One region of the Streptomyces sp. RLB3-17 genome, then DNA from elsewhere that is predicted to be linked to it. Evidence: riboswitches for the same ligand, from Rfam matches in the RefSeq annotation. Region 1 holds a riboswitch; the other holds the start of a gene.
The links. A riboswitch is a leader RNA that binds a small molecule or an ion and turns the genes downstream of it on or off. The one in region 1 is predicted to bind thiamine pyrophosphate.

Region 1 (4,494 bases):
GCGCAGGGTGCTGGTGGTCTGCGGCAGCAGGGGGGAGGGCACGGCACGCGCGGTCGCGGACGCCCTGGGCGGGGCCTGCGCGGGGCTGTACGCCGGGGCCCGGATGCACGTACCCGTCGAGGTCGCCGACCGGGCCGTCGAGGCGGCGCGCGCGGCCGGCGCCGACGGGTGTGTCGCGGTCGGCGGCGGCTCGGCGATCGGCCTGGGCAAGGCGATCGCGCTGCGCACCGGCCTGCCCCTGATCGCCGTGCCCTCCACCTACTCCGGATCCGAGATGACCCCGGTCTGGGGACTCACCGAGCACGGCGCCAAGCGCACCGGACGCGACCCCGCCGTCCAGCCCCGCAGCGTCGTCTACGACCCCGAACTCACCCTCTCGCTCCCCGTCCCCCTCACCGTCACCAGCGGCGTCAACGCGCTCGCCCACGCCGTCGAGGCCCTCTACGCGCCCGACGCCTCGCCCCTCGTCTCGCTCATGGCCGAGGAGGGCGTACGGGCGATGACGCAGGCCCTGCCGCTGGTGGCCGCCGCCCCCGACGACCTCGACGCGCGCGGCCGGGCCCTCTACGGCGCCTGGCTCTGCGGCGCCTGTCTCGGCGCCACCACCATGGGCCTGCACCACAAGCTGTGCCACGTCCTCGGCGGGACCTTCGGCCTGCCGCACGCCGAGACGCACACGGTGGTCCTCCCGTACGCCCTCGCCTACAACGCCCCCGCCGCGCCCCGGGCCGTCACGGCGCTCTCGCGCGCCCTGGGCGGCGCCGACGACGTCCCCCATGCCCTGTGGGCCCTGGCCGGAAGCCTCGGCGCCCCCCGGGGCCTCGCCGAACTCGGCCTCAAGGAGACCGACCTGGCGGTGGCCGCCGAGCAGGCCGCCGGGCAGCCGTATCCGAACCCGCGCGAGGTCACCGTGGACGGTGTACTGGCCCTGCTGACTGCGGCGTACCAGGGCCGGGAACCGAGCGTCGACGCGTAGCCACGGGCCGTACGGCCCGCGCGGACCCCCTCCCCCTGGGGCAGACCACGCCCGCCGGGCTATCCTGAGCGCCGAACCGGACACGGGGTGCCCCGCACGAGGGCTGAGATCACACCCGTCGAACCTGAACCAGTTAGGACTGGCGGAGGGATGTCTCATGTCGTTGCCGTATGCCCGTAACGCTCGCGGTGAGGTGGCCGTCGGAGGCCCGCAGGGCGTATTCGACGGGCGGATGCCCACCGCCCCGGGGGACCTGCACGTCGAGGCGCGCGGAATCGCCCCGGTCCCGGAGGACCACCGCTACGGCGGCCCCGGCCGCCTGTTCACCGTGTGGTTCGCCCCCAACCTGACCATGACCGGCGTGTTCACCGGCACCGTCGGCATCGCGCTCGGCCTGGACTTCTCCACCGCGCTCGTCGCCGTCGTGCTGGGCACCCTCCTGGGGGCGGTACCGACCGCGTACCTCGGCACCTGGGGGAGCCAGACCGGCGCCGGACAACTGCCGCTCGCCCGCCTCGCGTTCGGCCGGGCGGTGGTCGTCCCCGGTGCCCTGCAGTGGCTGTCGTCCATCGCCTGGGACGCGCTGATCGGCCTCTTCGGCGGAGACGCGCTGGCCCAGCTGTGCGGCTGGCCGTTCTGGCTGGGCGTGCTCGTCATGATGGCGGCGCAGGGGGCGCTCGGCGTCCTCGGCTACGAGGTGATCCACCGGCTCCAGACCGTGATGACCTTCGCTCTCGCCGCCGCGTTCGTGGCCCTGACCGTGAAGCTCCTGAGCGGCGCCCACACCACCCCCGCCGCCACCGCGCACGGCGCCGACCGGGCCGGGGCCTTCGTCCTGACCTGCACGATCGCGCTCAGCCTCGCGCTGTCATGGGCGCCGTACGCGAGCGACTTCAGCCGCTATCTGCCGCGTACGGCGTCCCGCCCGCGCATGTTCTGGTACACCCTGGCCGGCATCGGCGTGTCCTTCGTGGCCGTCCAGGCCCTCGGACTGTGGGGCGCGGCCGTCTTCACCGACCAGACCGCCCGCGGCGTCGACACCCTGCTCGGCGGCGGCGCCCTCGGCGCGTTCGGCCTGCTCGCCGTGGCGCTCGCCGCGCTGAGCAGCAACGCCATGAACGACTACAGCGGCTCGCTCGCCCTGCAGACCATGGGCGTACGGCTGCCGCGCCCGGCCGCCGCCGCGCTGGCCGCCCTCCTCGGCTTCCCGCTCGTGCTGTGGATGCACGCCGCCGACACCACGGCCCGCTTCCAGAACGTCCTGCTGTTCGTCGGCTACTGGATTCCCGGGTTCGTCGCGATCGTCGCCGTCGACTGGCTCGCCCGGGCCAGGGCCCGCGGCGGCGCACCCGTCGACCTGGCCGCCGAGAGCGCCCGCCCGCGTCCGTGGTGGCCCGCGCTCGTGGCGTTCGCCGCCGCGTTCGCCGCCGCGGTGCCGTTCATGAGCACCAGCCTGTACGTCGGCCCGGTCGCGCACGCCCTGCACGGCGCCGACACCGCCTACGGCGTGGCGTTCCTCGCGGCCCTGCTGGTCTACGCCCCGCTGCGCCTGCGCCGCTGACCCCGCCCCCCTCTCACCCCCTTCGTACGGAGTGACACCCACCATGTCCGCGAACACGCCGACCACCCCGCCCCGTGTCCTGACCATCGCCGGATCGGACTCCGGGGGCGGCGCCGGCATCCAGGCCGACCTGAAGACCATGCTCGCGCTGGGCGCGCACGGGATGAGCGTGCTCACCGCCGTCACCGCGCAGAACTCCCTCGGCGTGCAGGGAGCCTGGGAGCTTCCCGCCGAGGCGGTGCGCGCGCAGTACCGCAGTGTCGTGGACGACATCGGTGTGCAGGCCGTGAAGACCGGCATGCTCGCCTCGCCCCTGCTCGTCGAGACCGTCGCCGAACTGCTCTCGGACGTCGGCGCGCCCGTGGTGGTGGACCCGGTGAGCGTCTCCAAGCACGGCGACCGGCTGCTGGCGGACGACGCGCTGGACGCCGTACGGACCGCCCTGCTGCCGCTCGCGACGGTCGCCACCCCGAATCTCGACGAGACCGCCGAGCTGACCGGGATCAAGGCCACCGGCGAGCGTGACATGTGCCGGGCCGCGGAACAGTTGCTGTCGTACGGGCCCCGCTGGGTCCTGGTGAAGGGCGGCCACCTGCCCGGCGAGGCCGTCGACCTGCTGACCGACGGCACCGAACAACACTGGTTCCGGGCCCCGCGCCACGACAACCGCCATACGCACGGCACCGGTTGCACCCTGGCCTCGGCCATCGCGGTGGGGCTGGCGCAGGGGCGGGCGGTGCCGGAGGCGGTGCGGCTGGCGAAGGAGTACGTCACCGGCGCGATCGCCGCGGGATTCGCCCTGGGCGCGGGCCTCGGACCGGTCGACCACGGCTGGCGGACGCGCGCCTGAAGGTCCGACGTCAGCCGGTCGGCGTAATCGTTGTCCTCAGGAATTCCGCCAGAGCCGTGGTGGGTCGGCCGAGCAGGCGGCCCAGCGTGGGGTCGACCGGCGTGAACTGTCCCTGCCGGCTCGCGGCGAACAGGCCGAGGAGCAGGTCGGCGCCGGCCGCGGGCAGACCGCGGGCGAGCAGGCTCGCGCGGTAGTCGGCGTCGGAGACGACCACCCGGCGGACTTCGCGGCCCGTGAGCCGCGTGGCGATCGCCGCGATGTCGGCCAGGTCGAGCGCCTCGGGGCCGGTGAGCGCCGGTGTCGTCCCGTCGAGGCCCTCGCCGGTGAGCGCGAGCGCCGCCGCCTCGGCGAGGTCGGCGTGGGCCGTCCAGGCGACCGGTCCGTCCTCCGGCGCGGCCAGTTCGCCCGTCTCGAGCGCGTGGCCCAGCAGCATCGCGGCTGAGGAGGCGTAGAAGCCGTTGCGCAGTGAGGTGAAGGGGACCCCGGACTCCCGGAGCGCCGCCTCGGTCGCGGCGTGGTCGCGCATCGGAGCGAAGGGAGAGGACGGGTTCGAGCCCATGTGGCTGGTGTAGAGGATGCGCTCGGCTCCGGCTGCCGCCGCGGCCTCGACGGCGGTGCGGTGATGGTGCACGGCGTCCGCGCCGGTGCTGTCCGTCGACACGACGAGGACCTGCCGGGCGCCCTCGAAGGCGTCCGCGAGGCTCGCGGGGTCACCGAAGTCGCCCCGGCGGACGCGCACGCCCCGGTCTTCGAGCTCTCGTGCCTTCTCCGGGTCGCGCACACTGACGCCGATCCGCTGGGAGGGGACGCGCTCCAGCAGCCGCTCGGTGATCAGCCGGCCGAGTCCGCCGTTGGCTCCGGTGATGATGATCATGACAACCTCTTCCTGTTTCCATCGATAACGCAATGACGGTATCACTGGAAATTCTCGGCGGTAACAGAATTCTGTTATCGTCGGAATCATGGAGAGCGAGGACGTCACCGCGGCGGACGGGCACCGTGAACGCATCGTCGCGGCCGCCGCCCGGCTGCTGGCCGAAGGCGGGCCGGACGCGGTCTCGACCCGGGCGGTGAGCGCCGCGGCGGGCGTGCAGCCGCCGACCATCT
Region 2 (4,494 bases), 1.8 Mb from region 1:
CCGCCACGCTCGGCGACCTCGGCGAGTCCATGATCAAGCGGGACCTGGGCATCAAGGACATGGGCACCCTGTTGCCGGGCCACGGCGGGATCATGGACCGGCTGGACTCGCTCCTGCCGACGGCGCCGGTGGTCTGGCTGCTGCTGGTGCTCTTCGTGGGATCCGGCTGACCTGCGCGCATGCTACTGAGGGGCTCGTCGTCCACAGGACGGCGGGCCCCTTTTCGTCGGGCGGCCGGACGACTTCTCGCCGGGTGGCCGACGGCCCCGGGTCAGTGGTGACCCAGTCCACCGCTGCCGAACGAGCCGCTGCCGCCGTCGTGCCAGCGCTCGCGCTTCTGCGACGGGCTCGTACGGGTCGACATGTGGGTCAGCTCGTACGGGGTGAGAGCGTGCTGGCCCTTGGCCACCTTGGGTACCTCGGCGGGCTCCCGGACCTCCCGCATCTCGCGGACCGGACCCCCCTGCGGTACATGCGGCTGTTCCTCGGCGCGTGGCAGACGCGGTGCGCGGGTCCGCATACGGCAGCTCAGCCAGAAGCTGCCGCCCAGGAGTGTGATGAGTGCCACGGCGATCAAGAACAGCGCGAGGCTGATCAGACCGCTGGGCTCCGCCAAATACATCGATGCAGTACTCATATAAGGCAAATACCCTCAAATTCCCCAACGAACCGACCGCCCCGACAGCCACCTCGACCACGCCGACAGCCGCCCCGACCGCGCCGGACGCCTGGCCGGACGCGTGATCAGACGAAAGCCTCTGTCCTCGGCGGAATGTGGATCTGATCGCAAGGGCGGACCCCTGCCCGGCTCGCGGCCCAGGTCACGCAATTCGATCTGCGACACTGGTATGGCCATGCCTAAGCCCGGAGAACTCACATTCGTCGCCCCCCGCGGAGCCAAGAAGCCGCCGCGGCACCTCGCCGACCTCACGCCCGCCGAGCGCAAAGAGGCGGTTGCCGCGATCGGTGAGAAGCCGTTTCGCGCCAAGCAGCTCTCGCAGCACTACTTCGCGCGGTACGCGCACGACCCCGCGGAGTGGACGGACATCCCGGCCGCCGCGCGCGGCAAGCTCCAGGAGGCGCTGCTTCCCGAGCTGATGACGGTCGTGCGGCATCTGTCGACCGACCAGGACACCACGCGCAAGACGCTGTGGCGCCTGTTCGACGGCACACTCGTCGAGTCCGTGCTGATGCGCTACCCGGACCGCGTGACCATGTGCATCAGCTCGCAGGCGGGCTGCGGGATGAACTGTCCGTTCTGCGCCACCGGACAGGCCGGCCTGGACCGGAACCTGTCCACGGGCGAGATCGTGCACCAGATCGTGGACGGGATGCGGGCGCTCAGGGACGGCGAGATCCCGGGTGGCCCGGCGCGGCTGAGCAACATCGTCTTCATGGGCATGGGTGAGCCGCTCGCCAACTACAAGCGGGTCGTGGGCGCCATCCGCGCGCTCACCGACCCCGAGCCGGACGGGCTCGGGCTCTCGCAGCGCGGGATCACCGTGTCGACGGTCGGGCTGGTGCCCGCCATCCACCGGTTCTCCGACGAGGGCTTCAAGTGCCGCCTCGCGATCTCGCTGCACGCCCCGGACGACGAGCTGCGCGACACCCTCGTCCCCGTCAACACGCGGTGGAAGGTGCGCGAGGTGCTGGACGCCGGCTGGGAGTACGCGGCCAAGTCCGGGCGTCGGCTGTCCATCGAGTACGCCCTCATCCGGGACATCAACGACCAGGCATGGCGTGGTGACCGGCTCGGGCGGCTGCTCAGGGGCAAGCCCGTGCACGTCAACCTCATCCCGCTGAACCCGACACCGGGTTCGAAGTGGACCGCCTCGCGGCCCGAGGACGAGAAGGCGTTCGTCGAGGCGATCGCGGCTCACGGGGTGCCGGTGACCGTCCGGGACACCCGGGGCCAGGAGATCGACGGAGCCTGTGGTCAGCTCGCCGCCACCGAGCGGTAATGTGGCGAGGTCCAACCACATCTTCATATTCCGACAGGGGAGCGCCACAGCGCTGAGAGTGCGGTAGCCGGAGCACCGGTGGACCGCAGACCCTCTGAACCTTGCCCAGGTCATTCTGGGTAGGAAGTTCGGGCATCACTCAAGCTGTTGCGCCCTGCCCGGGAACCTTCCGAGGATCCCGGGCAGGGCCGCGTCTCTTCCTGGTCATCCCAGGAGGAATTCAGTGATCACCAAGAGGACGACCACGGCCGTCGTCATCGGACTGGGCCTCGTCACGCTGTCCGCGTGCGGGTCCTCCGACAGCGCCGGTGCCGGGGACTCCAAGACCGTCACGCTCGTCAGCCACGACTCGTGGGCCGTGTCGAAGAGCGTGCTGGAGGACTTCGAGAAGCAGTCCGGGTACAAGGTCAGGGTCCTCAAGGACGGCGACGCCGGGCAGGCCGTCAACAAGGCCATCCTCACCAAGGACAACCCGCAGGGCGACGTCTTCTTCGGCGTCGACAACACCCTGCTGTCCCGCGCGCTCGACAACGGGCTGTTCCAGTCGTACGAGGCCAAGGGCTCCGACCAGATCGTCCAGCAGTACCGGATCGACCAGGACAGGCACCGGGTCACGCCCATCGACTCCGGTGACATCTGCGTCAACTACGACAAGGCCTACTTCAGCAAGCACAAACTGGCCCCGCCGGCTTCCTTCGACGACCTGATCAAGCCCGCGTACAAGAACCTCCTCGTCACCGAGAACGCGGCCACGTCCTCGCCCGGCCTCGGCTTCCTGCTCGGGACCGCCGCGAGGTACGGGGACGACGGCTGGCCGGACTACTGGAAGAAGCTCAAGGCCAACGGCGTGAAGGTGGTCGACGGCTGGGAGCAGGCCTACAACGACGAGTTCTCCGGGTCCGCGGGTGGCAAGAAGGCCAAGGCCGACCGGCCGCTGGTCGTCTCGTACGCCTCCTCCCCGCCCGCCGAGGTGATCTACGCGAACCCGAAGCCGAAGACCGCGCCGACCGGGGTCGCGAGCGGCACCTGCTTCCGCCAGGTCGAGTACGCGGGGCTGCTGAGCAACGCGAAGAACACGAAGGGCGGCAAGGCGCTTCTCGACTTCCTCATCGGCGTCAAGTTCCAGGACGACATGCCGCTGAACATGTTCGTGTACCCGGTCCGCGAGACCGCCCAGGTGCCCGAGGAGTTCGTGAAGTTCGGCCCGCAGGCCAAGGACCCCGAGACCCTGGCGCCCGCCAAGATCGCCGACAACCGTGACCAGTGGGTCAAGTCGTGGACCTCGCTCGTACTGAAGTAGCGCCTCGAAGGAGCCGCAAGGAGAGCGCGACGCGGATGGGGCTGATGGCCCTGCCCGTCGCGTTCTTCGCCGTCTTCTTCGCCTATCCCGTCACCGCGATCGTCGCCCGTGGCCTCAAGACCGACGGGGCCTGGCGGTTCGGACGGATCGGTGAGGTGCTCGCTCAGTCCGACATCCGGCACGTCCTGTGGTTCACCACCTGGCAGGCATTCGCCTCCACGGCGCTCACGCTGCTGATCGCGCTCCCCGGCGCGTATGTCTTCGCGCGCTTCGATTTCAGGGGCAAGCAGGTGCTGCGGGCGGTGGTGACCGTCCCGTTCGTACTGCCGACGGTCGTGGTCGGTACGGCGTTCCTGGCCCTGGTGGGCCGGGGCGGACTCCTCGACCAGCTGTGGGGCGTACGGCTGGACACCACCGTCTGGGCGATTCTGCTCGCGCACGTCTTCTTCAACTACGCGGTGGTCGTACGGACCGTCGGCGGGCTCTGGTCGCAGCTCGACCCGCGTCAGGAGGAGGCCGCGCGGATGCTGGGTGCCTCGCGGTTCGCGGCCTGGCGCAAGGTGACGCTGCCGGCGCTGAGCCCGGCCGTGGCCGCCGCCGCGCTGATGGTCTTCCTGTTCACCTTCACCTCGTTCGGTGTGGTGCAGATCCTCGGCGGCCCGACCTTCTCCACCCTCGAGGTCGAGATCTACCGGCAGACCTCGGAGATCTTCGACCTCGCGACCGCGGCGGTGCTGACGATCGTCCAGTTCGTGGCGGTCGGCGCGATCCTCGCCGTGCACGCCTGGACCGTACGCCGCCGGGAGACCGCCCTGCGCCTGGTGGCTCCGGAGGCGACCGTGCGCAGGCCGCGCGGTGCCGGCCAGTGGGCGCTGCTGGGCGGAGTCCTGGCGAGCATCCTCGTTCTTCTCGTCCTGCCGCTCGGGGTACTGGTCCAGCGGTCCCTGGACGCACCCGGCGGCTACGGATTCGCGTACTACAAGGCGTTGACCTCGGCCGACAGCGGCATCTTCCTGGTGGCGCCGATCGCGGCGATCGGCAACTCGCTGGAGTACGCGCTGGCCGCCACTGCCATCGCCGTCGTGATCGGCGGTCTGGCGGCCGCCGCGCTCACCCTCCCCCAGTCTCGGCATCGCTCGACCGGGGGGACCTCCATGACCGGGCGTCTCGTGCGGGGGTTCGACGCGCTGCTGATGCTGCCGCTCGGCGTGTCCGCCGTGACCGTCGGGTTCG

Region 2: it holds a riboswitch for thiamine pyrophosphate, as region 1 does, so the genes downstream of both, FNV62_RS36070 (thiamine ABC transporter substrate binding subunit) here and FNV62_RS43845 (purine-cytosine permease family protein) in region 1, are expected to answer to the same signal.

The regions. Positions count from the first base shown of each region.
Region 1 covers NZ_CP041610.2:9,751,921-9,756,414, forward strand. The annotation lists gene FNV62_RS43840 (maleylacetate reductase) at 1-976, shown strand, start outside; TPP riboswitch at 1,050-1,144, shown strand; gene FNV62_RS43845 (purine-cytosine permease family protein) at 1,134-2,537, shown strand; gene thiD (bifunctional hydroxymethylpyrimidine kinase/phosphomethylpyrimidine kinase) at 2,581-3,387, shown strand; gene FNV62_RS43855 (NAD(P)H-binding protein) at 3,398-4,261, opposite strand; gene FNV62_RS43860 (TetR/AcrR family transcriptional regulator) at 4,350-4,494, shown strand, end outside.
Region 2 covers NZ_CP041610.2:7,968,629-7,973,122, forward strand. The annotation lists gene FNV62_RS36055 (phosphatidate cytidylyltransferase) at 1-170, shown strand, start outside; gene FNV62_RS36060 (DUF6479 family protein) at 272-637, opposite strand; gene rlmN (23S rRNA (adenine(2503)-C(2))-methyltransferase RlmN) at 855-1,961, shown strand; TPP riboswitch at 1,987-2,105, shown strand; gene FNV62_RS36070 (thiamine ABC transporter substrate binding subunit) at 2,188-3,261, shown strand; gene FNV62_RS36075 (ABC transporter permease) at 3,297-4,494, shown strand, end outside.